One region of the Peribacillus sp. TH16 genome, then DNA from elsewhere that is predicted to be linked to it. Evidence: riboswitches for the same ligand, from Rfam matches in the RefSeq annotation. Region 1 holds a riboswitch; each other region holds the start of a gene.
What was found. A riboswitch is a leader RNA that binds a small molecule or an ion and turns the genes downstream of it on or off. The one in region 1 is predicted to bind preQ1.
Positions count from the first base shown of each region.

Region 2: it holds a riboswitch for preQ1, as region 1 does, so the genes downstream of both, JFV29_RS10960 (QueT transporter family protein) here and JFV29_RS21815 (VUT family protein) in region 1, are expected to answer to the same signal.
Region 3: it holds a riboswitch for preQ1, as region 1 does, so the genes downstream of both, queF (preQ(1) synthase) here and JFV29_RS21815 (VUT family protein) in region 1, are expected to answer to the same signal.

Region 1 is NZ_JAEKEM010000009.1:1,599,653-1,610,474, forward strand. Features, by position in the region: gene JFV29_RS21755 (MFS transporter) at 1-279, opposite strand, end outside; gene JFV29_RS21760 (winged helix-turn-helix transcriptional regulator) at 459-821, shown strand; gene JFV29_RS21765 (hypothetical protein) at 1,150-1,449, shown strand; gene JFV29_RS21770 (CAP domain-containing protein) at 1,497-2,645, shown strand; gene JFV29_RS21775 (TetR/AcrR family transcriptional regulator) at 2,869-3,465, shown strand; gene JFV29_RS21780 (anti-repressor SinI family protein) at 3,523-3,693, shown strand; gene JFV29_RS21785 (DUF421 domain-containing protein) at 3,869-4,573, shown strand; gene JFV29_RS21790 (alpha/beta hydrolase) at 4,752-5,492, opposite strand; gene JFV29_RS21795 (PadR family transcriptional regulator) at 5,780-6,121, shown strand; gene JFV29_RS21800 (permease prefix domain 1-containing protein) at 6,121-6,984, shown strand; gene JFV29_RS21805 (hypothetical protein) at 6,997-8,028, shown strand; gene JFV29_RS21810 (hypothetical protein) at 8,418-8,573, opposite strand; gene JFV29_RS21815 (VUT family protein) at 8,596-9,138, opposite strand; PreQ1 riboswitch class I at 9,190-9,232, opposite strand; gene JFV29_RS21820 (TetR/AcrR family transcriptional regulator) at 9,494-10,063, shown strand; gene JFV29_RS21825 (DUF4260 domain-containing protein) at 10,115-10,462, shown strand; gene queE (7-carboxy-7-deazaguanine synthase QueE) at 10,543-10,822, opposite strand, start outside.
Region 2 is NZ_JAEKEM010000002.1:2,279,001-2,289,822, forward strand. Features, by position in the region: gene JFV29_RS10930 (sensor histidine kinase) at 1-1,569, shown strand, start outside; gene JFV29_RS10935 (sigma-54-dependent transcriptional regulator) at 1,574-3,004, shown strand; gene adhP (alcohol dehydrogenase AdhP) at 3,082-4,095, opposite strand; gene JFV29_RS10945 (DUF3892 domain-containing protein) at 4,374-4,670, shown strand; gene JFV29_RS10950 (hypothetical protein) at 4,856-5,668, opposite strand; gene JFV29_RS10955 (YbaK/EbsC family protein) at 5,932-6,453, opposite strand; PreQ1 riboswitch class I at 6,621-6,665, shown strand; gene JFV29_RS10960 (QueT transporter family protein) at 6,672-7,157, shown strand; gene JFV29_RS10965 (TVP38/TMEM64 family protein) at 7,279-7,935, shown strand; gene JFV29_RS10970 (PAS domain-containing sensor histidine kinase) at 8,051-9,676, shown strand; gene JFV29_RS10975 (cadherin-like beta sandwich domain-containing protein) at 9,766-10,822, opposite strand, start outside.
Region 3 is NZ_JAEKEM010000002.1:2,222,086-2,232,907, forward strand. Features, by position in the region: gene JFV29_RS10675 (LytR/AlgR family response regulator transcription factor) at 1-433, opposite strand, end outside; gene JFV29_RS10680 (ATP-binding cassette domain-containing protein) at 595-1,347, shown strand; gene JFV29_RS10685 (ABC transporter permease) at 1,337-2,503, shown strand; gene JFV29_RS10690 (aspartate kinase) at 2,602-3,948, opposite strand; gene queF (preQ(1) synthase) at 4,475-4,975, opposite strand; PreQ1 riboswitch class I at 5,081-5,126, opposite strand; gene JFV29_RS10700 (DMT family transporter) at 5,257-6,114, shown strand; gene JFV29_RS10705 (BA3454 family stress response protein) at 6,429-6,563, shown strand; gene JFV29_RS10710 (YfmQ family protein) at 7,012-7,461, opposite strand; gene qoxD (cytochrome aa3 quinol oxidase subunit IV) at 8,223-8,507, opposite strand; gene qoxC (cytochrome aa3 quinol oxidase subunit III) at 8,509-9,105, opposite strand; gene qoxB (cytochrome aa3 quinol oxidase subunit I) at 9,105-10,822, opposite strand, start outside.

The DNA.
Region 1 (10,822 bases):
AGCCGCAAGTGTATTTCCAGCAATAAACACTATCATAATCCAGAGTAATAAAGATTTGCGAGACATATTAGATGTTAGAGATGTCAGAATAGGTGCTCCGAACATTACACCTAAAGCATATAAGGAAACTGTTAATCCGGCAGTTGTCACTGTAATGTGTAGATCTTTTGAAATTAGTGGTAACAGTCCCACACTAATAAACTCTGTTGTTCCAATTGCAAAGGCACTGATTGCTAAAGCCAGTAATGCCAACGTACTTCTTTTTTTATCTATAATCATATTATCTTCTCCTTCTAATTGATTTGTTCTATCATGAAATTGCTTATAGCAATAAAATGTACAGTGATAATCTGTCGACAAATGTTATTATGATTTATAATAGAAATAAAAAACAGTACGTACTTTAAAGTGTTATAGGCACCTTTAAGTGCCTATAAAGTAAGGAGAGTTAAAAAATTATGCAGAAAAAGAAGTACAATATTTCAGTCGAAGCTACACTGGAGGTACTAGGTGGAAAATGGAAATGTGTGATTCTTTGCCATCTAACACATGGTAAAAAACGTACAAGCGAATTAAAACGTCTCATGCCAAACATTACGCAAAAAATGTTGACCCAACAATTACGTGAGTTAGAAAAAGACGGAGTGATCAATCGGATCGTTTACAACCAAGTTCCGCCCAAAGTTGAATATGAACTTAGTGAATATGGACAGAGTTTAGAAAGTATTTTAACCGCGCTATGTACGTGGGGAGAAAATCATATAACCAAAGTATATGGGGATAAGTTTGCCGTTCTTGAGGAAAGTATATTAAATGATTAAAGTAATTCACTTAAATTAAAATTAAGAATCTAAAAACACCAAAAACGAAATCCACTATAGAGGGATTTCGTTTTTGGTTAGGGAAAAATGAGTGCCAAGTAAATGAGTTACCTCTTGATCAAATAAATAAAGCCACTCTAGATTGAATCAGCATATTCCATATTCCCATATCGAATCAATCAAACTTTGCAACACACTGGATTGCCATTTTTCCATGGTCATGAGATTGCATAACATGCTTTTATTAGTTCTTTTTCTTTTGGTATAATAGCATGATCGTATAAAAACCAAATCAATTAAAAGTCTTAAATAAACTTATGGAGGAAATATGAGGGTCATTTTAGAGTTGATACGTATTTTATTAATATTAGGATTAGGCGGAGCGATTATTTCCACCGTACTAATCGCCATATATACAAGCATAGGCGTTAACATGGATCAGTATGGCTGGCTAGGTTCTATTGCGATACTTATTTTATTATTTGTTTGGTATAGAAACAAGTTGCAGTTCAGTGGATGGTACACTGGAAATGGGAGAGAAAAGCTGCCCAAAAAGGTCTCACTGTCACTGATCCTGTGTTCACTCTTATTGTTAGTTTCACCACCCCTTTTAAGCTTATCTATTTAACCAACAATAAACAGGAGAATAGTTCCTGAATTTCAAATAGAGCAGGAGTGAACGATTTGCGGAAACTGTTTAATATTGTTGTTCTCTTACTCCTACTCGGTGGATTTTGGTACGGTTATGGTAATGACATTCAGGAGTCTGGGTTTAAGGCCGGGGTTAGATCCTTTGCATCCGATGTTCGCTCCCTTATAAACGGACCAGAGGTTTCGACTGCCCTGGACAAGCTGAATACCGGAGTCAACTACCTGATAGGCGAGCTAACAGAAACGTTGGATAACGCTTCTAAAGAAGAACAACCTGAAACGGAACAAGTGAAAAAACCAACATTGGAAGCTCCCGCTGAGGCCTCCTTTTCAGTCCGTAATATCGAAATTGGCGACACTAAGGCTGCTGTTGAAAAACTGGCTGGTGTAGCAAAGCGGCAAACCCGGAATGAATATGGCGTAGACTGGTTCGCTTATCACGAAAATTATCAAAATTTCTTCATGGTTGCCTACGATACTGACGATAAAGTTGTTGGATTATATACGAACCAAGATTTAATCTCCTCAAAACAAGGAATTAAACGCGGCACGCCTAAAGAAGCAGTGACTGAAAAATTAGGAGATCCTGTAACAAAACTCCTTAAAGGAAACGTCTATTACCAGATTCGAAGCGATGGCGAATACGATATGTTTGAAATGGATAAGAGCTATGTGACTATCTTCTATGACAAACATGAGAAAAATACAGTTACATCAATCCAAATTATCGACGCAAAATTGGAAAAACAAAAGAGTGCCTATTTTGCAGAAGCCAGTCCGGAGTTAAAGAACGGCTTTGAATATCAACTATTTGACCTGACTAATGCATCAAGGGTTAACCATGATCTCTCGGTCCTTTCTTGGGATAATCAAGTGAAAGTGACCGCTCAGGATCACAGTGCCGATATGGCAGTGAATCATTACTTCAACCATAATAACCTTGAAGGAGAATCCCCCTTTGACCGAATGGAAGATGACAAAATCACTTTTCGAATGGCTGGGGAAAACCTCGCAGCCGGTCAGAACAGCAGTATCTTTGCTCATGAAGGGTTAATGAACTCCATCGGACACAGGGAAAATAAATTACAAAAAGATTTTGAATCTCTCGGAGTCGGCGTCGCCTTTGAAGATAATGCAAAACCGTATTATACAGAAAATTATTTAACGAAGTAATATCAAAAAGCCGTTTCTGGAGAAATCCCGCACGGCTTTTTTTGATTCTATCCTCCTGATTTTAAAAGAATCTCAACACCGTCCTAGAGTTATCTTCTTTACTTTATAGTTGTTTTTTTATTTTTATAATATTCAGTTTATTTTTCTTGACTGGAACTTTAACACTATAAGATAATACTTAAGAGTAATATAATGACAAATTAAACTTTGGGGTAACGGATTTATGATTAAAAGAGGTAGAAAAAAGGGTGCCAACGGTGAACAGAGTCGAGCTTTACTACTCTTCATCGCGGCAGATGAGTTTGCTCGGAAGGGTTATTTTGAAACAAAAGTTAGTACAATCGTTCATAGAGCAAATTTAAGTCAGCCTACTTTTTATCTGTATTTTGAAAGTAAAGAGGCCATTTTTAAGGAGTTAGTTAAGAAATTCCGATATGAATTATTTAATCTTACTATACAGAGCCGGCTTGAAACTGGGCTTGATTTAAACGCTATTCCCCTCAAAATCACCCAAGGATTAGCCGCGATATTTCGTTTCTTTGCTGAAAATCAAAGTTTAACTCGAATTGGTTTTTTTCTCTCTCAAGAGGCTGAAGAAATAAAGAAGCAGTTAGCTGCACAAATAAAAGAAAACCTGATTTATGAACAACAAAATGGCTATTTCCATCCAGATGCTAACATGTTGATTATAGCTGAAAGCTTGGTCGGAATTATTGAACGTTTAACCATAACTCAAATTTTTGAAGAAAACATTCAGCCTGAAATATTAGCGAATGAAATTGTACACCTTTTGTTGGACAGATTGTTAGTTAAGACCTAATAATTCATTTTACTTTTCTAACTATTATTTAAAATATAGTTGATAGGGAGTATTATTATGAATTCTATAAAGCAATCGCAGCAGGAACCGCTCGAAAGAATGTGGATTGCACTTATCATTGAAGCGAAACAAAGCGGAATAACAAAAGAACAGGTCAGAAAATTTATTAGACAGCATCAAATGAATAATGCTTTCGAAACAGATTTACAGCCGCAAATGGAAGATTAGTTTGTAGGAATAATAATTTCAAAGCGAATAAAAGATGGACTCCATATGGAAGTCCTTCTTTTATCTGAAAATCTAATTAATTTGTACTTCATCTATATTATTTTCTTGTGATAATCATTGGTCAAAAGCTCCATACTAAACCTTAAACCCCATTAAAAAAAGGATGTGAGTTTAGATGGACTTTTTTCACGGCCAAGAAGCACTTACTATAATTCAGTGGATCTTAAGGGCCATTGTGTCTTACTTCTTTTTACTATTTGCAGCTAAAATAATGGGGCAACGAGCTATTTCTCAGTTAAGATTACTTGATTTTTTAATAGCATTAATTATTGGAAACATCCTTGCCCATCCTTTATCTGATGAACAGTTAGGTTTAAAGGGACCATTGATAACGACAGCCGTATTAGTACTTTTATATATTTTTTGCGTTTTTTTGAGCCTAAAGTGGGGAAAACTTCGAAGTTTTTTTGAAAACTCTCCTTTTCCCCTTATAGAAAATGGGCAAATTGTTTATAAAAGCTTAGCCAAAGCAAGAATCTCTATCGATTTTTTATTATCTGAATTAAGAAAAGAAAAAATTGAAGATATTCAAAAAGTTGCGCTTGCATTATGGGAACCAGATGGTACAATTTCATTTTTTTTAAACCCTCAATATGAAGCCGTAACCCCTGCCGATTTAGAACTAGTAACAAAAACCTTTTCTTTTCCTAGAACGATTATTAAAGAGGGAAAAATTGATTTTAGTGAATTAACCCGCATTGGTAAAGACGAAGAATGGCTTAAAAACCGAATAAAAACTGCATACAGTGAGGACGTATATGATATTTTATTAGCAACCATTGATAATAACGATACAGTGAAAATCTTTTTATACAAATAGATTTTGAAGCTAAACCATATAAAGTAAGTCCTCTTAGCTATGCCTCTATTTAATACGATTTACTTTTACTTAAGGAAGAGAGTAGTTTTATACCCTGAATGTTAAAGGCCATCAAATTGGTGGCCTTCTTAGGACAAGATTACCCCTGTTTATACATAGAGAAAACTTCCCTCTGCTTCTACCAAAGTAGTGTATTTAAGAACTTATACACATCCTCATAAACCTGCTCACGTTCTTTGCCTAATGTGATTATATGGCCAGAGTTTTCGTACCATATCAAGTGTTTATGCTGCGTATCGACTTCACTGAAAATCGCTGTAGCACTGTTCGTATAGTCGGGATCATCCAAGCGCCCTTGTAGAACAAGAGTTGGTGATGTGATTAAATCTAAATTTTCACCAGTTTCATTTATTATATTCACCACATCTTTCAGTTGAGTCATAGGCTCTTCTTCCAACAGCTTCACTTCGGCAGCAATTTGGTCTGCATCTTTGCCTTCAAACTTCTTATAAGCCTGTGCATAATTGAGCAAGCGGTTTTTTTGTCGATCGATACTTTTTCCTTGCGTCGGAGCACACATTGAAACCACCCCTATCACAGGAAGTTCAATTCCTACTTTTAATGAGAACACTCCTCCTAAAGAAATTCCTACAACAGCAATTTCCTCGTAGCCTTCATCTTTAAGGAATTGATAACCATCCACTACGTCTTTCCACCATTCCTTTGGACCTGTTTTAGCAAGTTCCTCGGCTGATACTCCGTGCCCTCTATAAAGAGGCCCGTGACAGGTATAGTCGCGATCATTCAGGTATTTCCCTAATTTTTTCATATCTCCTGTACTTCCGGTAAACCCGTGAAGTAAAAGAACAGCTCTATTTCCACCTCTGTATGTGAATGACTCAGGTGCTTTCACTTTCATCTATCTAGGACCTTCTTTCTGCTCTTGTTGATAAATAGAATCTAAATGATTTTTAAAAAAAAATCAATTAATACCCCTTGAGTGGGATTTCTTCTATCCTATTCCGTATTTTCATTAAAACAGTTAAATCAAGTATATAGTATCCTTACCACACTCTTTACAACTCATCCGTTCAGAAGCACATTTTACTATGATTGATTTTATTTAGCAATCGTCATTTAACCATTTTTTTTAAAAAAGTAAAATATACCTTGTAATACGATGTACATCGTATTACACTAAAGCAAATGAAAAAAGAAGGTGATTTTTTGGATAAAGAATTGATGAAGGGAAGTATTGACCTCCTCCTGCTTTCACTTCTTTCACAAAAAGAGCTGTATGGCTATGAAATGACGAAGATTCTAAGGCAAATGAGCGAGGGGCAATACGAAATCAGTGAAGGCACCCTATATCCGGCTCTTAAGCGTTTAGAAAGAAAGGAATTTATAGAAGGGTATTGGAAAGAGTCCGAGTCCGGACGCAGGAAATATTATCGTATCACAGACAGCGGCCAAACCGAGCTTGAACGTAAACGCAGCAGCTTTACCTTCCTTGAAAATTTAGTTCGGAAAAGCGCAGAGGATTTCTGATGAAAACAACATTTGAAAGGTATGTAAAAAAAATAGTCAACCAAACCGATTGTACCAAGGAAGAAAAAGAAGATATGTTTGAAGAACTGCTTCTCCATCTGGAGTTGAGCCGGGATGATTTAATAAAGCAGGGGAAGACCCCAAAAGAAGCCGAGAAAATGGCATTAATCCTTTTTGGCGACGAATGGGAAATCGGCAGTCAAATTCAGCAGGCCATTTTTCCATACCGAAAAGAGCTTATGCTGACTTTATCCATCGTTTCAATTCTTTTTACGTTTTCGGTGTATGCGCTGCAACTATTCCAAGAAGGAGATGCTTACATGGGTTGGCTTCTTTTTTCGATACTGACTAGTGCAACTTTACTCTCACTTACACTTAACCTCCTAGTCTCTATCAACCGGAAAATCATGGTCAACACCGTGTTAGTGACCCATGCCCTTGTCTATATATATGGATGGGGAATTGCGTCCGCCCTTGACTTTACATTATTTCCTTTATTCAGCCTGATTATGGCAGCGATTCTCCTACTATCCCTCTACCTCATTTACAAAACAGCCTTGGTTCTTCCAGGATATAGTGGAAAGAATTTAAAAAAAGTAAAACTTTTGCACATTTCCAATATTACACTCGGCATCTTGATTTTGTCAGTTACCTTATTTTTCTTATATGCTTTTTTAATCTTCTCAAGTGAAGTCCAGCCGTTTATGCTATTATTTTTCATCCCGACTGTCTTATGGATTTCGTTATATATCCTACAGATTAAACTGTTAAAAAAGCATCCTACGGCATCAAATATATGTGCTGTTCTACAGGTATTACTTGTTCTAGCAATTATTTTTACGATGATGATACTCTACCGTTAAGGAGTCCTTCAAATGAAAAAGAAGCACATCTATCTCATTCTGATCACGCTTGCGATTGTGACTGTCTTGTTTGTCATCGCCGGCTTGATCTTTAAAAAAGAAGAAAATGAAAAGCAGCAGGGCTTAACCAATCAATACGACGTATCCACTCAGGGTACAATTGCATACGTCACACACTTTAAGGGAAAACCACAATTAAAACTCTATAATCCAACATTATCCGTTGAAGAAAAAGTCCTTGAATTGAGCAACGATGAACAAATCCTCGACCCGACTTATTCCTACGATGGAAATATGCTTGCCTTTATTGTAGCTAAAAAAAACCAAGAAGAAGATTCAACTAGTTCCATTCAGCTTCTTGATATGAAATCACAGAAAATCAGTGAATTATTCAAAGCAGACTTCCTGATCACAGAACTCGATTTCACAAAAAGCGGCCGCTCTCTCTTTTATATTGGAGCCGGTTCGTTTAAAAACTATTCGCCGATCACGGGTCCCCGCCCTCACGATCTCGATATTTATGAATTTGATATAGAAAAAAAGGAGTCCACCCAGCTGACCTCTTTTAAGAAATATGGTCTTAGTTCCCTAAATGTCACCACAGATGGAAAAGCCGCTTATTATCAAACCGATGATGATGCGGATGCTAAAACGGCTGATGAGATTTTCGAAACGCATCAACGGATTTTCAAAGTGAAATTTGACCAAACAGGTATCGAAACCGTCACAGACTCTAAACGTGATGTCGATATTTTTGATTTCACAATTACCCCGGATGAAAAAACGATGATTTTCCAGTCCATCTCCAACGAGCAATCAGGTAGTACCTATATTTATGAGCTTTATAGCTATGACCTCAAAACCAAGACCGAAAAGCAGCTGACCCATCTTCAAGAATACACAGATCGCCCAGTCATCAGCAGCGATTCAAAAACGGTCTATTTTATGGTAGATAAGAAATTCGGCAAAAGCGATCCACAGTATCACCTATATAAAGTGGGGATTGATGGAGACAACCCGGAAGAAATTTTGTTACCTAATTAATAAAAAGGCTTCCGACACCAATTATTGACGGTGCCAGAAGCTTTTTTTATGGGGTTACTCGTGAATTTGGCTAATTTACTCGTGAGTTTTCACGATTTACTCGTGAATTTCTGATTTACTCGTGAATTTTCACGATTTACTCGTGAGTTTGGCTGATTTACTCGTAAGTTTTCACGATTTACTTGTAAGTTTCTGGTTTACTCGTGAATTATCACGATTTACTCGTAAGTTTGGCTGATTTACTCGTGAATTATCACGATTTACTCGTGAGTTTTCACGATTTACTCGTGAATTTTCACGATTTACTCGCGAACCTATAATTCACACAAAAAAAAAGAACCAAATTTGGTCCTTCCTTCTCTACTTATACAGATCGTTTCCTATTTATATTAATGTTTACGTTTATCTTGATTGTCTATTCCCTTATGCTTCCGATAATTGGCGCAGGATAGCTTCATACAGTCTCCTTGGACATCCGGACCATATTTTTCACGAAAAGCTTCCAGGCAATAGCATCTATCTTCTTCCTTTTTGGGTCCATCCATTGAGTGCTTCCCTCCTACTATTTTAACCGGAGATAACGCGCTTCTCCAGTCTTACATTGATTCGGCCCAACAGCGCGGCACCGATTGACTGAATGACTGTTTTAACAATGATTTGGCCAAAAATCGCAGCGGGTACGGCTTCCCATGGCAGAACGTTGGCACCAAGTGGGCTAAGTCCAATCACAACAAATATCACCGAATCGAAAAATCCTCCGACAATCCCGCTGTAAAATACTCTCCAACTCATCGGAAGTTTTAACCGGGTATAAATTTCAGTATCAGCTGTTTCTGCCACCACGAACGATAGTGCGGAAGCAAACACAATTAAAAGGGTATCTCCTAATAAAAATGATACGCACGCTGATAATATTAGTGCCGTGACAATGCACACATACGTCTTCACTCTGCCAAATTTATTCTGAACTAGATCCCGAAAGATGAAGGTTCCCCCGATTAGTAATGTCCCCATCGGAATAATAAACACACCAAGCTGTAATGGTGCAAAAGCTGCTGTAACCACATTCGCGGTGACAATGGACACTAAATACAATATAATTCTTAACATTTCTTACATTCTCCTTATACAAAAAAAACAGCACCCTAAGAAAGAGTACTGTTCTTCTTAGTTTTTTTGAGAGGGTAGCTAGAACCTCTTCCGCATGAGCGGATTATCTTTTTCCTAATTTATCGTAGCTTGAAAACGAATGGAAATCAAGAAGTTTCCACATTACCTATTTCTAAAACGAATTCAGTAAATACTTTATTAATAATTAGACTTATGGCTGATGTTTCGAATTTTGTTACTACATATGTGGATTGGAGCAGCTCCTGTCAAATCATTTTATTCTAATATTTGACAATTGAAAAACAATGCTATATGATGTTATTAACCACTGGTCAATAAATATGGAGGTGATACTATGTCGCCAAGGAAATCAGAAGGAATAGAATTATCTAAGGAAATGGTATTGAATGAAGCCCGGAAACTTTTTGCATCCGTTGGGTATTCAAAAGTTTCAATGCGGCAATTAGCTAAAACATTAGATTGTAGTCATGGCGCCATTTATTATCATTTTAAAAATAAGGCCGAAATATTTTATAGTTTGGTAAAAACGGATTTTTCTCTATTGAATAATAAAATAGATGATATCATCCTAACTGAAAATAATGCTTCTCAAAAAATAGAGAAGATATTACTATGCTTTATAGAGTTTGGGTTAACCCAGCAAAATCATTATGCAATCATGTTTTTATCTAAAGAAAAAGAAATTCAACATTTACTTCAACTTGATTCTAATAAAACATATGAAAAACTAATCAGTTCTCTGACTGACCTTACAGAAAATAAACTAAACCCTGCATCAATATGGTCTATTTTCCTTTCGCTCCACGGCTTTATAACATTTTATATTAATACACAACTTTCATATCAAGATGTAAAAAGCTTAGCTAATTTTCACGTTAAAAATATTATGAAGAGTATTGTATAATTTTTTGCACATACATTGACCAATGGTTAATAAAGATTAGGAGGCTTAAATATGGTGAAAAAATTAATACATTCTGAAGGGCTTATAGTTCTTATAGCGATAATTTATATCTATTCAATAAATGAATTTAGCTGGTTGATTTTCCTTTTATTACTATTAACACCTGACATTTCTATGTTAGCCTATCTAATCAATAATCAAATTGGTGCCAAGGTTTATAACTTGTTTCATACTTATACAATATCAATACTCATCATTTTACTAGCTGTTTCTCTAAACCAGGATACAATTTTAATGGTAGGTTTAATTTGGACGGCTCATATTGGAATGGATCGTTTTTTAGGATATGGCCTTAAATACACAACGGCTTTCAAGGCTACACACATTCAGGAGGTATAATAGTGGTATTTAGTTTATTGTCCGCATAAAAAAGCAGTGTGATTGATCTTGCGCATCACACTGCTTCTTACTCTCTTCCTTTACACTCCCCGCTTATTTCCCCATATATACGTATGCAGCTGCGGCAGCACTTTCACATTTCTAAGTTCATCATCAGCTATTACTTTATCAATTAGCTCTTCATATTTTTTCAAAAGTCCGCTAATCAGCTGCTGATCATTAGCCGTCCTGCTGTCATCATTGCCAACCTGCAAATAAAAAGGAATATCCGGGTACCGGAAATGTACGTTTTTCGCATACTGATAATCTTCATCATCAAAGATTACAACCTTCAACGAGACATGATTATCGGGATGTCGA
Region 2 (10,822 bases), on a different contig from region 1:
AAAAAAACATATTACACGGAACTTAAGAAAACCGTGGATCAGTTGAAGAAGAAAAATATGCAGCTTGAAATTATGAACGATATCACTAAAAACATGAATATAGACATGGATATTCACGAAATTCTCCGAAATGTTATCTCAAAGCTCAAGCACCTAATTACATTCGATGACAGTCATTTTGTCATTTTATACGAAGAAGAACCAACTCTTCTCCATATTTGTCCTAATGGCCAATGCGAGCTTGAAATTGAATCCAACAACCTATTACACCCTTTTCAGGACTTCTCATCTGCCTTGAAAGACGAACAATCCATTCAGGTGGAAATCAAAATGCTACAAGACTTCCCGGAAAAAAAAAGACTGCTATCTCTTGAGATTGAAACGCTTCTATTGGTGCCCCTGTATGGGAAAAATAAAAAAATAGGGGTTTGGACCTTCGGCAGAAAGAAAAAGAAAACGTGGCATAAAGATGAGTTGGATTTTCTTGAGCAACTTTCCAACCAGCTTGCACTGACTTTGGAGAATGCCCAGCTCTATAAAGAAGTTCTCCATTCCAAACAAGAATGGGAGGATACCTTTAAGGCCGTCGAAGATATGATCATCGTCTTTGATCGCCAAGGAGAAGTCTACCAATCAAATGATGCAGCCAGAGCTTTTTTTGACTTAAGTCCTTTAATTGAGAAATCTCAGACACTGATTCAAGAGACCTTTGTACAGGATAAGCCAGGGTTTCAAGAAATTTTGCTTCAGCCTGAAGCGATCTTGGAAATGCATGCCTATCCGATTCAAAATAAGGATCAACAGGTCTATGGAGTCATTGCTTATTATAAAAATGTCACCGAGAGAAGACAGATGGAAGCTCAATTGTTACATGCAGGCAAGCTCGGAGCCATCGGCGAAATGGCAGCTGGAATTGCCCATGAATTGAATAGCCCATTAACGGCCATTCTTGGAAACTCACAGCTTTTATTACGGAACACTTTACCAGACAACGAAGATTATATGCTTCTAAACGATATTAAAAATTGCGGCGACCGGTGCAGGCAAATCGTGAAAAGCTTACTTACCTTTTCCCGTCAAGATGAATATAGATTCCACTATTACTCTATTAACGAGGCCATACATCAGGTAATGAACCTTCTGAAGTTTCAACTAGGGAAGAAACAAATTTCCCTTCATCTTTCCCTTCAGGAAGATCTTCCTTTCATAAAGGGAAGCCAGCCTCAGATAGAACAAATAATCATCAACTTGCTATTGAATGCCAAGGATGCATTGGATGATTGTGATATATCGGAAAAATCCATTACGATTCATACCTATTCTGAAGAAGAATTCATGGTGGTGAAGGTTGCTGATAACGGGGCTGGGATTGAAGCAGAGCGGCTGCCGCTCATTTTTCATCCTTTTCATACGACTAAGGACCGTGAAAAAGGTACAGGCCTAGGATTATCTGTGAGCCTTGGCATTGCGAAAGACCATGGAGGCAAAATTGACGTAATAAGCGCACCAGGAAAAGGAAGTGTATTTTTCCTGAGGCTTCCCTTGCAGCCTGAAGATGAAAGGAGATGATGAGATGATTAATTTACTTGTGGTAGACGATGAAAAAGAAGTTGGTACCTTTTTATCCCGCCTTTTTTCGATGAAAGGATATCACGTACAGGTCGTGAACAGTGGAAAGGAATTTCACCAAATAGATTTTAATCAGCAGCGCTTTGATGCCGCGATGATAGACCTAAAGCTTCCAGATTGTGATGGCCTTTCTCTCCTGCAGCATCTGAAACAAAAACAACCGCTTTGCAAGGCACTGATTATGACCGGATACAGCACAGTCAAGACCGCTGTCGAGGCAATGAAACTTGGAGCGAGTGATTATATGGAAAAACCCTTTGTGGATATTGAAGTATTGGAAAAGCAACTTGACAACCTATTGAATGAAAACGACGATTTGAATCAACATTTTATCCATAACCTTGCCAAAGAGTCGGGTCTCATTGTAGGAGAAAGTTTATTAATGAAGGAACTGATTGAAATGGCTTTCAAAGTGGCTCAAAAATCCGTCAATGTCTTGATCGAGGGAGAAACAGGGAGTGGCAAAGAAGTACTTTCCCGTTTCATTCACTCAGCAAGCCCACGAAGCCACGAGCCCTTTATTGGTATTAATTGTGGAGCAATCTCGGAATCCCTTCTCGAAAGCGAATTATTTGGGCATGAAAAAGGGGCCTTCACCGGAGCAACCCAACAACGAAAAGGTTTCTTTGAAATTGCAGGGAATGGCACCCTTTTCCTCGATGAAATTGCCGACGCGAGTCCGGCCATACAAGTCAAATTGCTTCGAGTTTTGGAAACACGGAAATTTATGCGTGTCGGAAGTAGTGGGACATTAAGAACAAATGCCCGCTTAGTAGCCGCCTCCAATGAAAGTCTGCAGCAGGCAGTTGAAAAAAACAAATTCCGGGAAGACCTATTTTATCGACTGAACGTCGTCACTCTTGATATCCCCGCCTTGCGTAACAGAAAAGAAGATATTCCCCTCCTTGTCCGACATTTAGTTGAAAGAACTGGCCAGGCAGATATCTCCTTTTCCAATGAAGCTATTGAAAAATTACAGCAATACGACTGGCCCGGTAATATACGCGAATTATCTAATGTAATCATGCGAACTCTCACTCTTGCTGACCATAAACAGGAAATCTCGGCAAATGATCTCCTTCTATCTACCAACCAGGTTATTCCAATAAAAAAAGACCCGCCGAATGCGAATCAGTCGACTGAAAATCATCTCGAAGAATGGCGTAAACAGCTGGTTGCCGACTTTAATGAGAAAGATGAACTAATGCTCGAGGAAATCCTTAAGGAAATCAAACAACTCGAATCTACAATTGGCAAAGAACTCGTCATGCAGGCACTTCAAAAAACCTATGGAAACCGAAATGAAGCGGCCAAGCGTTTGCAGATCTCCATGAGAAAATTGCGATATATATTAAATGAGAAGAATCAGACATAATCTAATTATAGAATTCTTATAAGCTACCTAGAACAAACGAGGGTGCCCGATTTTAGGACCCCCTCGTTTGTTTATTTCTATTCTAAAGTTAATACGATTCTTCCGTTGATTTCGCCCTTTTCCATCATTTGAAACACGTCGTTGATTTCATCAAGCGTTCTCGTTTCAATATTCGTCCTTACTTTGCCATCAGCCGCAAATTGAACAGCTTCTTGTAGATCTTTTCTTGTACCAACGATTGACCCTTTTACAGTCACCCCATTTAGTACCGTATCAAAAATTGGAATTGGAAGTTCGTCATTCGGCAATCCGACAACGACCAATGTTCCACCCCTTTTAACTGAACTGTAAGCCTGTTCGAAAGCTTTTTTCGTAACCGCTACAGAAATGGCCGCTTGTACTCCACCAACTTTTTCCTTAATGGCTTGTACAGGATCGCTCTTAAGACCATTAACCGTGAAATCTGCTCCTAATTCTGTAGCCAGATCAAGCTTATCATCTTGAATATCAACGGCAATGACATTAAAGCCCATAGCTTTCGCGTATTGAAGAGCAACATGACCCAATCCACCAATTCCATAGATTGCTACCCAATCTCCAGGTTTAGCTTCTGACACTTTAAGCGCTTTATAAGTCGTTACACCAGCACAGAAAATCGGTGAAACTTCCGCAAAGTCAAGACCTTCAGGAACCTTGACCACATATTTTGCTGGCGCTTTGCAATATTCCGCATAACCGCCATCCACAGAATATCCTGCATTCAATTGATCCAGGCAAAGCGTTTCCCGTCCAGTCAGACAGTATTCACAATCGCCACATGCCGAGTAAAGCCATGGAATCCCAACGCGGTCACCAACCTTTAATGTAGTAACGCCTTCTGCCACCTTCTCAATAATGCCTACTCCCTCATGTCCAGGAATAAGCGGCAGCTTCGGTTTTACCGGCCAATCACCATGTACCGCATGTAAATCGGTATGACACACGCCACATGCTTTAATTTTCACTAATATCTCACCATATTCTAATTCAGGGATTGGTACATCTTTAATCTCAAGCTCTTGATTAAATTCATTGACGACCGCCGCCTTCATTGTCTTAACGTCTTGTATTTTTTTTGCATCCGCAGTACTTGCCCCTTGTTTTACATTCATGATTCATATTCCTCCCTTTTTTAAGTGGATATTTCTCACTTCCACTTATTTATGATGCAAGTGCCATGCCAGAAGAATAAAGCCCGGACAACAGTCTTTTCATAAAAAAATGCCGAAAAGTCGGCCCATTTTGACAAAAATGCGGCTCAATCTGGACGAAACCTGGTTTGTATATTGCTGACCAAATAGCTCACCCTATAAATAGGAGGTGTCCAAGCATGGACCAATTTGAAAAAGCATATGAATCCTACAAACAGCAGGGAACCCCACAAGTAAACCAACATGATACAACTGGAAAAGAAGAAATTATCGCAGTACGAAAAAATGAAGATGACAATATTATTGCCATCAAAACAAATTCTGGGCGGGAGCTTGACTATCCCACCGCTCTTTCGGAAGCTAAGGCAGGCAACCTCGCCAATGTTGATGTCTTCCATAAATATGGCCGTGACATATTGCGGAGTGAGCCCGATGGGGTAAAGGAAAATAACCTGGATGAACTACCGGAGTTCTAACTATTTGAAGAAGCTGCCTCACGTATGGGCAGTTTTTTCTGTCAGGGGGGTTAAACAAAAAGGAACCAGCATAGTAGCTGGTTCTCCTTAATTCCAGTTCGTCTTGAGGATGCTTTACAGCTCTGCTTTAAAAATTGCAGAGTTATTTGAAGTATGGTCTACCTAAAACGTCTCTCACCATCATTTTATTTTTCATACCGATAGGATTCAGAGATTTCGAGCAGTTGGCCACAGGATTCCACCACTTCGATGATTTCTATCCAGGACATGTCCAACCCAAGTTCATTAGCATGAGAAATCTTATCCCGTAATTTTCGAATGGCATTCGCATCTTTCTTTCCTTTACTTTTAGAAGGAATTTGGAAGAAGAACCTCAATTCCTGATCTTTATGAATGATATCGAATTTATCACTGATTTGCAGACACTCTATTAAATTGATATCCTCATTTTTATCGATTCTCCTCCTATATAATTCGGTAGCCTTTTCTAAACGATCTCCGCTGATCATTGGATACCAACTGTCATCCCCGAATTTATCCATGATGATATCGCTCATCCTCATTTCCAAAAGGGTAATATATCCAAAAATCAGCATTCTGATTGGAGGCTTTTGAAGGTCAGCGTGGGTAATCAACTTTTTAATTGAATTATTCTCTAACACGAACACCCTCGTTTTATTCTTAAAAATATGAAGAAGTTGAATCAAAGGGGTTGAGTCCGAAACCAATTCTCTTGGTGTAAAACATTTCAAATACTCCGCAATCTTACCTTCACCAAGTTCTTGCCTTTCGATATATCCGATAATTTCCCCTTGATCCTCTACCGCCAATATATCGAAATTCTTTTTTTCCAATTCTTTTTGTATCCCCAGTGCTAAATCGTTTTTATGGCAAAACTCAAGTTCCTGGGCAATGCTCTTAACCGTGATATTTTCTTCATAAAGAGTTTTAAGACTGAGGTAACTGCTATTGTTTTTTTTATAGCTTTCATTGAACATCTTTTACCCTCCACTTACGAACTTTCTGAACGATTTGCCTATGCGCCATGTTGAACAAACCTCCCCTAATTAGACCGTTAATTTACATCTGCGGTCAACTTTTCAGAAGAAAATGGGAGCAAACCTATTCGGAACAAGTTAAAAGCTTATAACTAAAAACCCAGTAATAAAAAGGGAACAGGTAATGTCTCTCGTTATCAACAAATAAAGTCCACCCAAGTGGACTCATTTCCATTCTATGTGGTTCTTTTTGGTACGATAAATCAAAATCCATCAACTGCCTTACCTACTGCTGCTTCCTCATTCTGCTCTTCTTCCCATGCCTTACAAACATCAACCCAATCCTTTGCTCCTGAATATTCAAATAATTCAGCGAGTTTAAGTTCTATTGCAGAGTTCGCACTTCCGCATGCTGGGAATAAAGACTCAAAGCGCTTCATCGACACATCAAGGAAAACATCTAGGTCATTTGCCAACCCAAACGGGCAGACTCCTCCAATGGCATGACCAGTCTGCTCAAGCACATCCTCAGCTGACAGCATTCGTGCCTTGAAACCGAACGTCTGACGAAATTTCTTATTATCCACTTTTGCGTCCCCTGCGGCAACAACCAAAATCGCATGCTCACCTTCCCCCTTAAAGGAAAGAGTCTTAGCAATTCGCGCTGGAATAACACCGATGGTTTCTGCTGCTTCAATCACCGTAGCACTCGATGTTTCGAACTCCATTACATCGCCTTCCCGATTCCATTTTTTAAAATGGCTCTTGACACTCTCGATCGACATATTATATCCACTCCTTTGAAGTACATGTAAAAATAATATCATCCTTTATTGCAATAAATCAAAATCATTGAGACATCCACAGCTTGAAACCTTATTATTTTGAAACCATTCTTTACAAATTGACGAAACAAGCTTACATGGGATACTATTAATCATTGGGCAAACGCCTAACCGTGGTTCGTAACCATCCCACGATAAAAAACTAGGGAGAGATTAAAATGAATGTTCGTACACTTGTGATAAACGGGTTATTGGCTGCCTTGTATGTGGCGGTCTCATTGGTGTTTAAACCAATAGCTTTTGAGATGTTTCAATTTCGTGTACCGGAAATGTTGAATCATCTGATTGTATTCAATAAAAAATATATCTACGGCATAGTGGGCGGCGTTTTCATATCGAATCTGCTCTTTTCGCCGATGGTGCCGTATGATTTGATTTTTGGGGTAGGGCAATCCGTGCTCGCCTTATTGCTTGTCATTTTTGTATCTCGGTTCATAAAAAGCATTAAAGGACGAATGATCGCCACGATTATCTTTTTCACATTCACAATGTTTTTAATTGCAATTGAACTGAACCTTGCCTTTGGCTTACCTTTCTGGTTTAGCTGGATGACCACGGCTGTCGGTGAGTGCGTTGTCCTCTTGATTGGTGCGCCAATCATTTATGGAATGAACAAAAGAATTCAGTTTGAAAAGTGGCTATAAAGGAATCTTTGCGTCGTTAGCCCACTATAATGGAAAAGAGCTGTCTGCTTCATGCGGAAGCTCTTTTTTTCACCATTGAACCTGAAGATGATAAACTATTAGAATGAATGGTGGTGACCTTTTGAAAAAAATACTGACCTTAATCGGTCTACTGGTAATAGTAATATTTATCGTTTCCAATGCAGAATTGTTCACCATGGTTTGGAAAAGTGATTTGGATTCAGTTATAACCATATTGACAGAAAACCTTTTGCTTACTTTTGTTGTGACATTTGTGTTGATGATTGTCCAAAATTCTTTTACCATTATACCCTTAATTTTACTCCTAACCATCAATGTCGCGATATTTGGATTCATATATGGGTACCTATGGAGTTGGGTTACAAGTGTCGTTGCATCAGGATTCATTTTTTATGCAGCCAGGAACTGGTTTCAGGCACCTCTCTTAAAGAAAATGGGCCCAAAATGGAAAGAATCCGTTGTAGAGCATGGCTTTATGTACGTGTTTACCGGAAGGATATTCCCACTCATACCAACAAGTTTAATTAACTTGGCAGCAGGAGTCAGTTCTGTAACCTTCAAGGATTTTTTATTAGCGACCGCACTCGGCAATCTTATATACTTTTTCTTTCTATCCTTAATCCCTTATGGTCTCCTATCTGTGGAAATGAACCAATATACACTAGCTGTACTCGCCTTCCTCTTCTTACTATTTTTCCTTATCTATAAACGCTTTAAGAAGAAAAAGAAAGTAACCTTCTTCAGGAAAAACAGGTGACTGTTAGGGTTCCTGTTTTTTTATTTATGATTCTGCATATATTTTTCTTTGATAGTTTGTTAAAATGTGTATGTATTTTTAACCTTTGAAATGTCGTAAATCAGGGAGAATCTCCATGTCCAAACGCTCCATTTTAGTACTATATATCCTATTTGGGATTCTTACACTAGTCGTGTTCGACTACTTTTTAACTACTAATATTGAAAACAAAGAGATCTTTATTCAACTCCAAAGAGCAGAAGGAATTGTTTTTCTTTTATCAATAGGCTTGATTTTATTTCTTTATTTGGCTAAAAGAGAAAAATTCAAGCAATTAAAAGAAGAGGAACAGCGTCGTCGCACGCTCATTAATTCAATGGTAGACTTCGTTAACTTCAAGGATGGAGATGGCCGATGGCTTGAATCCAACACCTTTGGTCTGCAATTATTTCAATTGGAACATGTAGACTATAAGGGAAAAAAAGACAGTGAGCTCGCAGAATACTCCGAATTTTATAAAGAGTCGTTAATCTACTGTGAAATTTCAGATGAAGAAACGTGGATAAAAAAGGAGATTACGCGGTGTGAGGAAATCATCCCGCTACCCAACGGCAATCATAAGACCTTTGATACCATCAAAGTTCCTTTGTTCTTTGAAGATGGTTCCCGAAAAGGATTAGTGGTCATTGGCAGGGATATTTCTGAAAGAGTTGTCGCAGAAAATCAATTATTTGAGAGTGAACAGCGCTATAAATCATTGTTCGAACACAACCCTTATCCGATGCTGATGCTTGATTTAACCGGAATAATTACCACCGTCAATCCAAGGTTTGAAACAGTTACAGGCTTTCATCAAGAAGAAATCCAAGGTGCCTCTTTTATTGAGTTAAACTTTTCCGCAGAAGATGAAGAACTGATTCGTACATCCTGTCAATACGTCGTCGAAAACCAAAAGGGGATAAAAAAAGGAAAAGATATAGAGTTTCTCACGAAATACGGGGAGTCTCTTTTACTTTCATGTACATTTGTCCCGATGCTTATTGGAAATGAATTAGTCGGAATTATTACCTATGCTAAAGATGTAACTCAAATCCGAGAAACGGAAGCACGCTTAAGAAGAACCGAAAAGTTGTCAATAGTCGGTGAACTTGCTGCCAGTGTAGCACACGAAGTACGTAACCCATTAACTTCTTTAAAAGGATTCGTCCAGTTACTTAAAAAGAGCGACCACCCCTTTGAACAATACTACACTATTATGCTCAGTGAATTAGACCGAATCAATCTGATTGTAAGCGAATTACTTGTTCTTGCAAAACCTCAGGAACTCCCATTCAGTAAACACCAAATTATTGGACTGATGGATGAAGTCAAAACCTTGCTTAAACCAGAGGCAGACTCATATTCTACAAAAATATCGATAGATGTAAAAAATGAAATCCCGCTTCTTTCATGTGAGGCAAATCAGCTCAAACAAGTGTTTATAAACATGATTAAGAACTCTATGGAGGCCTCCGCCGATCACATTTGGATTGATTTCGAGCAAATAGACAATACCCTTTCCATAACCATCAGGGATAATGGAAGTGGAATCGAAAAAAATCGTTTGAAACATCTAGGAGAACCTTTTTATTCATCTAAAGAAAGAGGAACGGGTCTAGGATTGACCGTTAGCTGCCGAATTATTGAGGCGCACAGAGGAAAGGTTCGTTTTAACAGCGAGCTAAATCATGGAACCGAAGTCAAAATTGTTTTACCAATATAAATTTCAGGACAAGCCTATTAAATCTTGTCCTTTTTTGTAGTCTAAAAAAAGACCCCCTTCAAATTTTTTGAAACAGTCCCTTGGTAATATTAAAAAAGAGAGAGAACGAATTTCTTTATTTTCCCCAAAAATGGGATGGATTCTGTTGATTGATTATCCATCGGCATCATCTGGCTACCTCTGTTATTGGATTTAAGGTTTTCCGATTTACTAGATGTACTCATTTGTGTTGCTCCAACTACTGCCTCTTTTTCAGTTTTGGCATCATCTACAGTTTCTTCCTCATCCATGTCTACATCGATATCTTTATCGAAAACAAGGACGTAGGTATGTCGTGCTCCATCTTTTGAGACTGTAACTGAAATTGCAGTCTTAGCTTTATTCTTAATCGTTACGGTTTTACTGCTTTCACCGTCATATTTTATCGTAGCTCCACTTGCGCTAGCTATAGCTTCAATTTGGACTGAGGTAATATCCTTATCGACTTCGATATGATATGTATGCTCATCAGAATCAAAAGATTTGTTCCACGTTCCTTTTGATACTGTCAAAGTGTTCAACACTGGTGTGTTATTGCCTTCTTCACCTACGGACCCAGCTGAAATTGCCTTTTTAACAGAATCCGATAAGGGTTTTTGTGTGGAAATGCTTGCAATCTGCTGTGCTTTAGGTGCTTGGCTACTTAGCACTTGACCTTTGGATAAATCCGAAGGAGTTGATGATGGTTTGTCACCGTTATCGGAGGAAGGTTGAGTTTTACTTGTTCCCGTTGAAGATTCCTTTTTAGCTTCATCTCCTTTAGAGGTATCCTTATCTTCGGTTCTCTTTGCTTTAGCTGCAGCCCTTGTAATCGTAAGCGTGTATGTTTTTTTATCTCCATTTTCTGCTGCAACGACAATCTTCACCGTTGTCTTACCAACTGGAAGGTTCACCTTTACTCCTTTACTCGTTGCATCTATTCCATTTACGTTTACCCTTGCAGTACTGTCACTCACTGTTGGAGCCACCGTAATGGTATTGACTTTATTCGCCAAAGAAACCTTATAAGCTGTTACAGACGCATCAAATGTGAAAGAACCTTTTGATAATCCAATCGCAGTTAAAAGGTTGTCATCGCTTTCCAATTTATCAACCTGGATGGTATAG
Region 3 (10,822 bases), on a different contig from region 1:
CGATATCCTTTTTTTGTAAAATATGAATATCATTTTTCAGTTTTAAAAAAAGCCTTCCCGCCACTTCAGCTGTTTTTGATTTTTCCAGAAAACGATCGATTGATTTGACGAGCCTATCCTTCGAGTAAGGCTTCATGATATAGTCATGTACATTTAGCTCAAACGCATGGACAGCATACCCACTGGTACCAGTCACAAAAATGACAGCAATATTCAGTGCATGAGAATGAATGATGTCTGCCAATTCATATCCTGACAAATTGGGCATTTCGATATCCGCTATAAGTAAGTCAATCGTTTCCTGCTTAATCTGCTCATAAGCATATTCCGCGGAATCAGTAGAAAAGACAAGCTCGATACCCGGTATCTGGATCACAATACCATTCAGCTTGTCCAAATCAATTCTCCGGTCATCCACAAGTCCTACCTTCATTTTCAACTCTCCTCATCTAAAATTATCTTTATTTTACCATTTAGATTTGGAAAAATGACCTTTTCGCGACAATAAACGGCATTTTCGCGACAAAACTACAGTTTCTCATTTAGTTTATTTGTATGATTAAAACAACCAAAGAGATTGTAGGAGGTACCGAAATGATCGAAATTCATGAAATCACAAAAACGTTCCAAGATAAAAAAATATTTATAACCGCTCTTAAACATGTTTCCCTTGATGTGAGAAGAGGCCAGATTGTCGGATTGCTTGGAGAAAACGGGGCAGGAAAGACAACCTTGCTGCGTTCTATTGCCACACTTTTGACTCCAACAGATGGATATATCAAAGTTGCCGGATTTGATACTTTGGATAACCCGAATGAAATTAAGAAAAGAATCGGCGTCTTGTTCGGTGGTGAAACCGGTTTATATGACCGCTTAACCACACGTGAAAACCTCGCTTACTTCGCCACACTTTACGGATTAAGCAAGCACGAAACAAAAGTACGGATTGAAGAGCTCGCTGTCATGTTCGGGATGAAAGATTATCTCGACCGAAAAGTTGGAGGATTCTCCAAAGGTATGCGTCAAAAGGTCGCCATATCACGTACGCTAATTCATGATCCTGACATCATACTTTTCGATGAGCCGACGACAGGACTTGATATCACTTCATCTAATGTATTTCGCCAGCTTGTTCTTCAACTGAAACAGCAGGGTAAAACGATTATCTTCTCAAGCCATATCATGGAAGAGGTTACTTTACTCTGTGACTCCGTAGCAATGATGCATAAAGGGGAACTGATTTATAAAGGAAAGCTTGAGTCTCTTTATATAGAAGAAAATAGTCGTGACCTGAATTATATTTTCATGTCCAAACTTGTAAGGGGGAACCAATCTCATGTTTCTTAATATGTATGTGAAAGAAATGAAGGAAGCTTTAAGAGATCGTCGCACATTGATTTTGAGTGTATTCCTACCTATTCTCTTATTGACTGGGTTAACACTATTTTACGAAAGTTTGATGACCACAGATGAGAATGAAACCTATACCCTGGCAGTCGATCCGTCATTCAGCAAAGACGGCAAAGCCTTGCTTAGTGATTTTCCACAAATCGAAGTCAAATCATTCGATAACCCGACCAAAGCCATAGAAGAAGGCAAAGCCGCTGCAGCCCTGCAAGTAAGCGACGGTTTCATGGAACAAATTAAAAAGGGCGAACAAGTCACGTTCAGCCTCTCCGGTGACACGTATAGCCAAGATAGTTCTTTCGCCCTTTCACAGGTCGAGTCAGCTTTAACACTTTTTGAAAAGCAAATCATTCAAGAACGGCTGCAAAACATCAATACTGACTCTAGTCTGATTAGTCCGCTGCAAGTCAACATCAAGGAAGTGGGCCTTGATACCGATAACGGGGCGTCACTGAGCATTCTTTCAATCTTTTTACCGATGATTATCACGATGGCCATCAGCACTGGGGCCTACCCGCTTGCCTCTGACTTATTTGCAGGAGAAAAAGACCGCAAAACGATGGAAGCCCTGCTAATGACTCCCGTCAGCCGTGGGAAAATCCTTGTAGCCAAATGGCTTACAATTTCATCCATCGGGGCGCTTGCAGGAATTGTCTCTATTCTAGTAGTCACCTTGGAGCTCATTTTTCTAACGGAAGAACTTAGAAAAGGATTTGATTTCGGTAACGACCTATGGATGATCCTCCCTACTGCCCTATTGATTACGGTATTATTTTCAATGTTCATGGGGGCTTTGCAAATGTCAGCTAGCATTATATCCAAGACCGTCAAGGAATCCCAAAACTATATATCACCGATAACAATGCTCGTCATTATGCCTGCACTATTCTTAGGCGGAACAGGCTTACATGAATTAACAACCAAACACTTCTTGATTCCAATTTTCAATATTTTTGCTCTCTTTAAAGAATTGATTTATGGCGTGATTGATTATCAAAACATCTTCCTTACAGCCAGTAGCCTCATTGTCTCAATTGCTTTATTCTTTGCTGTATCTAGGATTTTATTTTTGAAGGATAAATGGGTATTGAATTAAAGTAGACGCGCTGAACTCTCAGCGCGTCTTTTACCTGGCGAGATTTTTGATTTACAGTAAAAAACCTCCTTTTCAAGGAGGTTTCTAAAATCTCATTCTCAAAAAAACTCGTGATATAAAGCCTGAATTGCCGTCTCTTCACTATGACCTTTTACACCGAACATCATGCTCACCTCAGAAGAGCCTTGGTTGATCATTTCGATGTTGACCTTAGCTTCAGCCAGCGCTTTTGATGCTCTTGCCGTTGTACCCACATTATGACGCATGCCTTCCCCGACAACCATAATTAACGCAAGGTTATGTTCCACAATCACTTCATCAGCATGAAGCTCCTGCTTAATGCGCGAAACGATCTTCTTCTCAGCTTCCTCTGTCATTTGATCCTGCCTTAGTATAAGCGTCACATCATCAATACCGGATGGAATATGCTCATATGAAACCCCGTAATCTTCAAGGATATGAAGCAGTTTGCGTCCAAATCCGACTTCACGGTTCATCAAGTATTTACTAATGTAAATACTGCAAAACCCTTTGTCACTCGCAATCCCAATAACCGGGCCATTCGTATTATCGCGTGTGCTCACAATACGCGTCCCCTGAGCCGCTGGGTTATTCGTGTTTTGGATATGAACAGGAATTCCGGCACGAAATGCAGGAATTAAAGCCTCGTCATGGAACACCGAGAAACCAGCATAAGAAAGCTCACGCATTTCGCGATACGTTAACTCTCGGATCCCCTTTGGATTGGAAACCACGTTTGGATTCACAGCGAAAACGGCATCCACATCTGTAAAATTCTCATACAATTCGGCCTTAACCCCATTGGCAAGAATCGAACCCGTAATATCCGAACCACTCCTTGAGAACGTTAAAACATCGCCATCTAACGTGTAACCGAAGAACCCTGGGAATACTACAATTCCCGGCTCATCACGTAGAGCATATAACCGCTCATATGATTCGGGCAGCACTTTAGTGTATCCATCTTCATCCTTTACAATCAAGCCAGCTTTCTTCGGATCCATATACTGCGCCTCTACCCCACGGCTTTGAAAATAAGCCGCAACCAGCTTCGCATTATTATCTTCACCGCTTGCCTTTAAAGCATCCATATAACGCTTCGGATTATTTTGATCTGCACGTAACAACGTGTGCAAATCTTCACGAATCTCTTTAATGACATCCTCTGAAATATCTAATTCTTCAGCAATACTCGCATACCGAGTGACCACATCTTCTATCAAGAGCTGGCCATTCTCACCGCGCAGTTGCTGTTCGGCAACTTCAATCAATAAATCCGTCACCTTTATATCATCGGAATTGCGTTTCCCTGGAGCCGAAACAACAACAATCTTCCTCTCTGGATCAGAAACCACAATTTCGAATACTTTTTTTAACTGTTCACCTGACGCAAGTGAACTCCCGCCAAACTTCGCAACTTTCATCCCGACATCCCCTATTTTTAAAAATATTCTGTCAAAATCAACTCTCCCTATTATTACGTGTTTTGACAAAACAATCAAGAGTTAATTCCGTTTCACAAGGACATTTGTGTTTTCAATAAAGACAAAGTCGATAAAATTATTGAATGAGGATGCAGAAAAACGTATAATAATCACTCTTCTTTGTAGCACTTTTCACATTTTATACGGTTCATTTACAAAAAAAAACGTCAAAACAAAATACCTAGATTCTGTTTTGACGGGTTAAATTAAATATCTTAGAATCAGTGAATCCCTCGATAGGATTCATCCTGTGTAGCTGTGTTTTTCTGTACTTTTCCCTAACCTAGTAACTGGCGATAACTGCCTAAGAGCACCATTCTTAATGAGCTTTGATTACAGAATGAAGATCCTCTTCTTCTGCATTCGGTGATAGGTACATTGCGTCTGCCAGACAATAGGCTTCGTAACAGTCATTTTTGAAAAATGACCGGAGGGGCTCCAACCGCATAAGAGGCTCCTCTAATGTTTAGCGATTATCTACAGTTTCCGGATACAAGTCGTGATTCATCAAGCGGAAATTCGCCATTTCCTCAAACTTCGTCCCTGGTTTCCCGTAGTTTGTGTATGGATCAATAGAAATTCCGCCCCTAGGTGTGAACTTGCCCCAGACTTCAATATATTTCGGATCCATCAACTCGATTAAATCGTTCATGATGATGTTCATGCAATCTTCGTGGAAATCACCATGGTTGCGGAAGCTGAACAAATAAAGCTTCAAAGACTTGCTTTCGACCATCTTCACACTAGGAATATAGCTAATGTAAATGGTTGCAAAGTCCGGCTGGCCAGTAATTGGACATAGGCTAGTAAACTCCGGACAATTGAACTTGACAAAGTAATCCCGGTTCGGATGCTTGTTATCGAACGACTCCAAAATTTCAGGCGCATAGTCGAATGTATATTTTGTGCCTTGATTCCCAAGTAATGTGATATCTTTTTTTAATTCTTCTTCTTTTCTTCCAGACATAAAAAGTCCTCCTCTTCCACGTTTCACAGGGAGATTCATAAAGTGGGCCTCTATATAACAAAAACCATATCTCCTCAAAGATATGGTTGATTCGCGAAAAATATCAAAGCCATAGTTTTTTTAAGAGGGTGATGCTATGAACCTCTCCCGTTTTTCGGGAAATATTTTAAAATTGTCATAGTAAATATAGAAAAAAATATCTAATCTGTCAATCATACTTTTTTAATTTAGTTTGATTCCTACATGTATTCAGCTTAAAATGTAGAAGAAGTTTATCCTACATGAAGGAAGAGATTAAAGTAATGTGGATCTTTGCAGCACTCATCACCAGTTTGTGTTTCGGAATCAATAACAGCATTTTTAAATGGAGTAGCGGAAAGGGTTACTCAAAGGTACATATCCAATTTTTCTTTTATTTTGTAGCTTTTATTTTGTCCATAATTTATGGAGTACTTGTGGATGGTTTGAACCTGAACTTGCTTTCTATCATGCTAGGTGCAGCAATTGGTGTACTGAACACTAATGGAAATATCCAGATGGCAAGCGCCTTTGAAAAAGGTCCGGCAAGTTTGACATCTCCACTAATTGCAGCGAATGCAATATTCCCCATTCTCTGTGCAGCATTAATTTTTCACGAACATATTTCTTCCTTGCAGTGGAGTGGAATAGCCTGCATGCTTCTCGCTACCTTAGTCATTCAGTATACACCTAATGCTAAAGGTAATCATCAATATTTACCTTGGATTATGCACACTTTATTTTCCATTTTATCTTTTGGTGTGCTCGGCATCTTAATGACGACATCAACACGTCTTCATTTAAACTCCCTTGATATTCTAGTATCAATGTATGGGGGCGGAACTCTTTATCTTCTTTCGGCTTTGGCCTTTAAGAATGAAAAAATCAAGCTACAAGAAGTTAAAATTGGTTCCTTAGTAGGTTTTTTAAGCATCATAGCCTATGGATGTTATTTCTTTGCGTTGAATAGCGGCATCGCAAGCATCATTTTCCCTGTCGTCAGCCTAAATTGTTTAGTGGTCGTATTTGCTGGATGTTATTTATTCAAAGAAAAACTAAAATCCTATCAAATTGCCGGCGTATTTGCAGCCTTAATCGGAATTATCTTAACCAAAATTTGAATAATAAATTTTCTAAAACAACCTGCCTGTTATGCAAACTAGCCAGGTTGTTTTTATTTGGGAAATAGGGTCTGACCCCTACACAACAAACCTTTAACACTGATACAACAATCTTTATGCACATACAAAATCTCGGGAAATGGGGTCTGGCCCCAAAAAGTGTTGACATTTCTTTTTAAATATCAGATAATTATGAATATTAAATCTTCACATTCATTGCTTTCGAAATGTTTGAAAAATATTCATCTTTGGGAATAAAAGAAGTACGTACAATACTCCCATTTAATACTGAATTAAGAAAGGAAAGATGCATAATGGTAAAAGTTACAGTAACAGTTGATTTCCAAGGAAAATCTTATCAAACTAACGTCCTTACTAAACCAGGTACTAATCAAGAAGAAATTTTACAACAAGCCCTTCATCAAGTGGAAAAACAATGGAAAGCATAAAAAAGCAGGCTTCGTTTTAGAAACCTGCTTTTTTTATTACCTTTTCAGATGTAATTTACCTAAATTACTTTTTACATGCACTTATACTAATAAACAAATTAACCCTTTTCAATACTGTTTTATTTATGTACTTCTATTGTTTTATTATCCTAATGCATTTTTTTGAATTTTTTCTATTCGAAGAACCCCTCGATTTCAATCCCCCCACTTTTAATTATTTTTTCCATATGATACTAATATAAAGACGTCAGTTTGTGAACGCTTTTACACTCAATCTGAATAACTAGTAATTTTTAGTATTTTCAATAAAGAAGGAAAGAAAGGTCCCTAAATGAACAGGGCTTTATTAACTATAACTTTTACCATCGAATAAAAAAATGGATTACACAATAAATAATTTTAGAAAAAAAGACAGTCTTTTTAAAGACCGTCTTTTTTTATGTTCCTTTTAAACAAAATCCCTTATTACTGGCATAGAACGTTCTTGCAGGCTATCGGAAAGCAAACTATACGCAACTAACTTCTTCTTGTACTGTTTGACTACATCCACGTGGTCGTTGTAAATGTACACAAGTAACCTAACATCCTTTTTGCCTCTTTTAGTATCAATGACTAATGGGGTCCCACTGTTTTCTGGATGTAAAAACAATTGCTCGTTCCCTGGAAATATATGATTTTTTTTCAAAAATTTAGCTTCATTAAAATAATTAATAACTTGAATTTTATCTTCACCTTCCAAGCGTTTTCCGTCAAAGGTTACGATGCAATTCGCGTCACTAAGTTCTGAATGCAGTTTAAATTTGCTTATAATCCAATTCACTGCATCGGTTGGAAGACAGGTAACTAATAGCTTAACCAAGCTTATGAGAATTGTTAAAATCAAAACAGGCAATGTCATATTTCATCATCTCCGCTAAGTTCTAAATTAATTATTATATCCCTTATTATATCAAAGGGGGCGGACAGTATTTCTTTGAAGATGTGACCGTTCTATTAACGTTTCACTTATTGTGAAACGTTGTACTTAAACAAACGGGTTCTTGAAGAAGGGCACTAAAGATACGAAGACGTAGATTAATGCTTAACCAGTCTAAAACGTACACAGTATAGTAGAAATTAAGGAAATTATAGAAGCCACTAAATTATTTTAACGGCTTGTTGCTTTCTTTTTTATATAAAAGGATGATTATTATTCTCTTCAAAACCCGGAAGAATTATTAAAGGCATTACCATTACCCTCTCCTCCAAATGAATCTAAGGTAAGCCCGTCGATAATCCGATCAAACAGTAAAAGACCCAATAAAGGGGCCGCTATCTCGTCCTAGAAATAATGAGCAATGATCAGGGTAAAAACTCAACATTTATTATTTAAATTATTATGAAAAAAGATGTTTTTTTTTGAAGATTCCTCGAATTTTCAAGGAATTCTTGTGTATAACGAATCTAGCTCCTATCTTCTTACCCATATTTTCTACCATTCCCTGTAAATAAAACATTCTGAAATGGTTATACTAAACTTAATTGGTTCATCTTCATCCTTCATAACAATACAAATTTCTATGATGAAGTGAATAGAATGATATATAAATTCCAAAACTTACTATAATTAAATACAAAAAAACTGGGCGTCATCAAGACGCCCAGTTTTGTAGGAATGGATTATTGATATCCCCAAATCATTGTTAGCATTGTACCGAAAATTGTAACCAATGCAACAAACAATCCGTAATAAACGTTTGTGTAAATCGATGCTTTATCCTCAGACTCTCCTGCATGCATGAACATTACCAATTGAAGTGCTGCTTGCATGAAGGCTGTAACAAGTAGGATGATCATTGCCATTTTAAGTGAGAGATCAAACACTATAACTGATAGTGCAACCAAAGTCAGGATTAGTGAAAAGGCAAATCCCATAACTTGGCCCCGTGGGAATAATTGTTTCATATTACATCATTCCTTTCAGGTAGACGAAACTGAAGATGAAAATCCAGACAACGTCTAAGAAATGCCAGTAAAGAGAAAAGATGAAAGCTTTGTTTGCTGTTTCTGGAATCAGACCGCGTTTTTTAACCTGCAGAATGATGAATGTTCCCCAGAATAAACCAAGTGTAACGTGAGCTCCATGCGTACCTAGTAACGTAAACAAACTAGATAAGAAAGCACTTGTTTGAATCGTTGCTCCTTCATGTACATACTCCACGAATTCATAGATTTCGACTCCCAAAAAGCCTAAACCAAGAATTAGAGTAATAACGAAGAAACTAAGCATCGCTTTCTTACTACCAAGTCTCATTGCATTGATTCCAAGTCCAATGGTAAAACTACTAGTTAAAAGAAAAATTGTTTGAAGCATTAGGGTTGGTACTTTAAAAAGGTGTTCCCCTGTTGGACCATTTCCAGTACCGTTAACTAATACAAAATAAGTGGCGAACAGTGTAGCGAAAAGAGCTATTTCTGCTCCTAGGAAAATCCAGAACCCAAAAATCTTTAAGCGATTTTCTTCCGTGCTATATTCTAGTGGCAGCGAGTTATCTATTTTCATTACTTAGCACCTCGCAATTTATTTTCAGTTTCTTCAATCTCTTCAACGGAGATATAACGTCCGTGATCTTTTTCGAATGAACGGTGAGCCATACAAGCAAAGATACCAAGTGTTGCAATGATTGCAATGATCCACATGCTGAATACCATTGCAAAGCCCCAAACGAAGAAGATACAGCTCATGATAAACGGCACGCCACTGTTATTTGGCATATGAATCTTTTCTACTTTACCGCCAAATAATTTAAAGCCCTTTTTCTTAGAATCCCAGAATGCTTCTGTAGAATCAACTGTAGGCACAATTGCAAAGTTATATTCTGGTATTGGTGTATGAGTAGCCCACTCTAGAGAACGTGCATCCCATGGATCGTTTGAAATATTTCTTGATGCATAACGAGTACTCCAATAGATGTTGTACACAATAAGCGCGAACCCTATTGCTAAGCCAATCGCTCCAACGAAAGAGAGCATATTCAATGGACCATAGCCTGTTGATTCAGAGTACGTATACATACGACGTGCTTGCCCATCCAAACCAGTGATGAACATCGGGAAGAATGTTACATTAAAGCTGATTGTAATGAACCAGAACGACCATTTCCCAATTTTTTCGCTCAACATGAAACCAAACATTTTTGGCCACCAGTACGTGAAACCAGCAAGTACGGCAAATACAGTACCAGGGATTAAAACGTAGTGGAAGTGAGCTACTAAGAACATTGTATTATGGTATTGGTAGTCAGCACTTGCCATGGCAAGCATAACCCCTGTTACCCCACCGAGCGTGAAAATCGGAATGAAAGCTAGAGAGTATAACATTGGAACAGTAAAAACGATTTTACCTTTCCAAAGCGTGAACAACCAGTTGAAAATCTTAACACCGGTCGGAACGGCAATTGCCATCGTGGTAATCGAGAAGATACCATTAACCATTGCACCGTGACCCATTGTATAGAAATGGTGAGCCCATACAACGAAAGATAGAGTAGAAATAGCTACCATAGAGATAACCATCGAATTATATCCGTACAGGTTACGACGTGCAAAAGTTGAAATGATTTCACTGTAAATACCGAATGCCGGAAGAATAACTATATAAACTTCAGGATGTCCCCAAACCCAGAACAAGTTTGCCCAAAGCATATCGCTACCGCCATTGGCCATCGTAAAGAATTGAGTTCCGAATAGACGATCCATTGTCATCAACGCAAGTGCCACTGTCAATACAGGGAAAGCGAAAACGATAATGAAGTTTGTGATCAAGATAGACCATGTGAACATTGGCATTTTCATTAAGTTCATACCAGGTGCTCTCATTTTCAAGATGGTTACGATAAAGTTGATACCAGTCAGTAATGTACCGATACCAGCTATTTGAATTGCAATCGCGTAATAGTTCGAACCTACTGATTCACTGAAATCGTTACTTGCCAGCGGGAAGTAAGATGTCCAACCTGCATCAGGAGAACCACCGACTACGAAAGAGATGTTAAATAGCATTGCCCCCATGAAGAATAACCAGAAGCTTACTGCGTTTAGACGTGGGAATGCTACGTCACGCGCTCCAATTTGTAATGGTGTAACAATGTTCATTAACCCAATGATAAATGGCATAGCCATGAACAGGATCATGACGACCCCGTGTGTTGTAAATATTTCATTATAATGCTGTCCATCCAACAAACCGTTATCAGGCACAGCCGTTTGAGCACGCATCA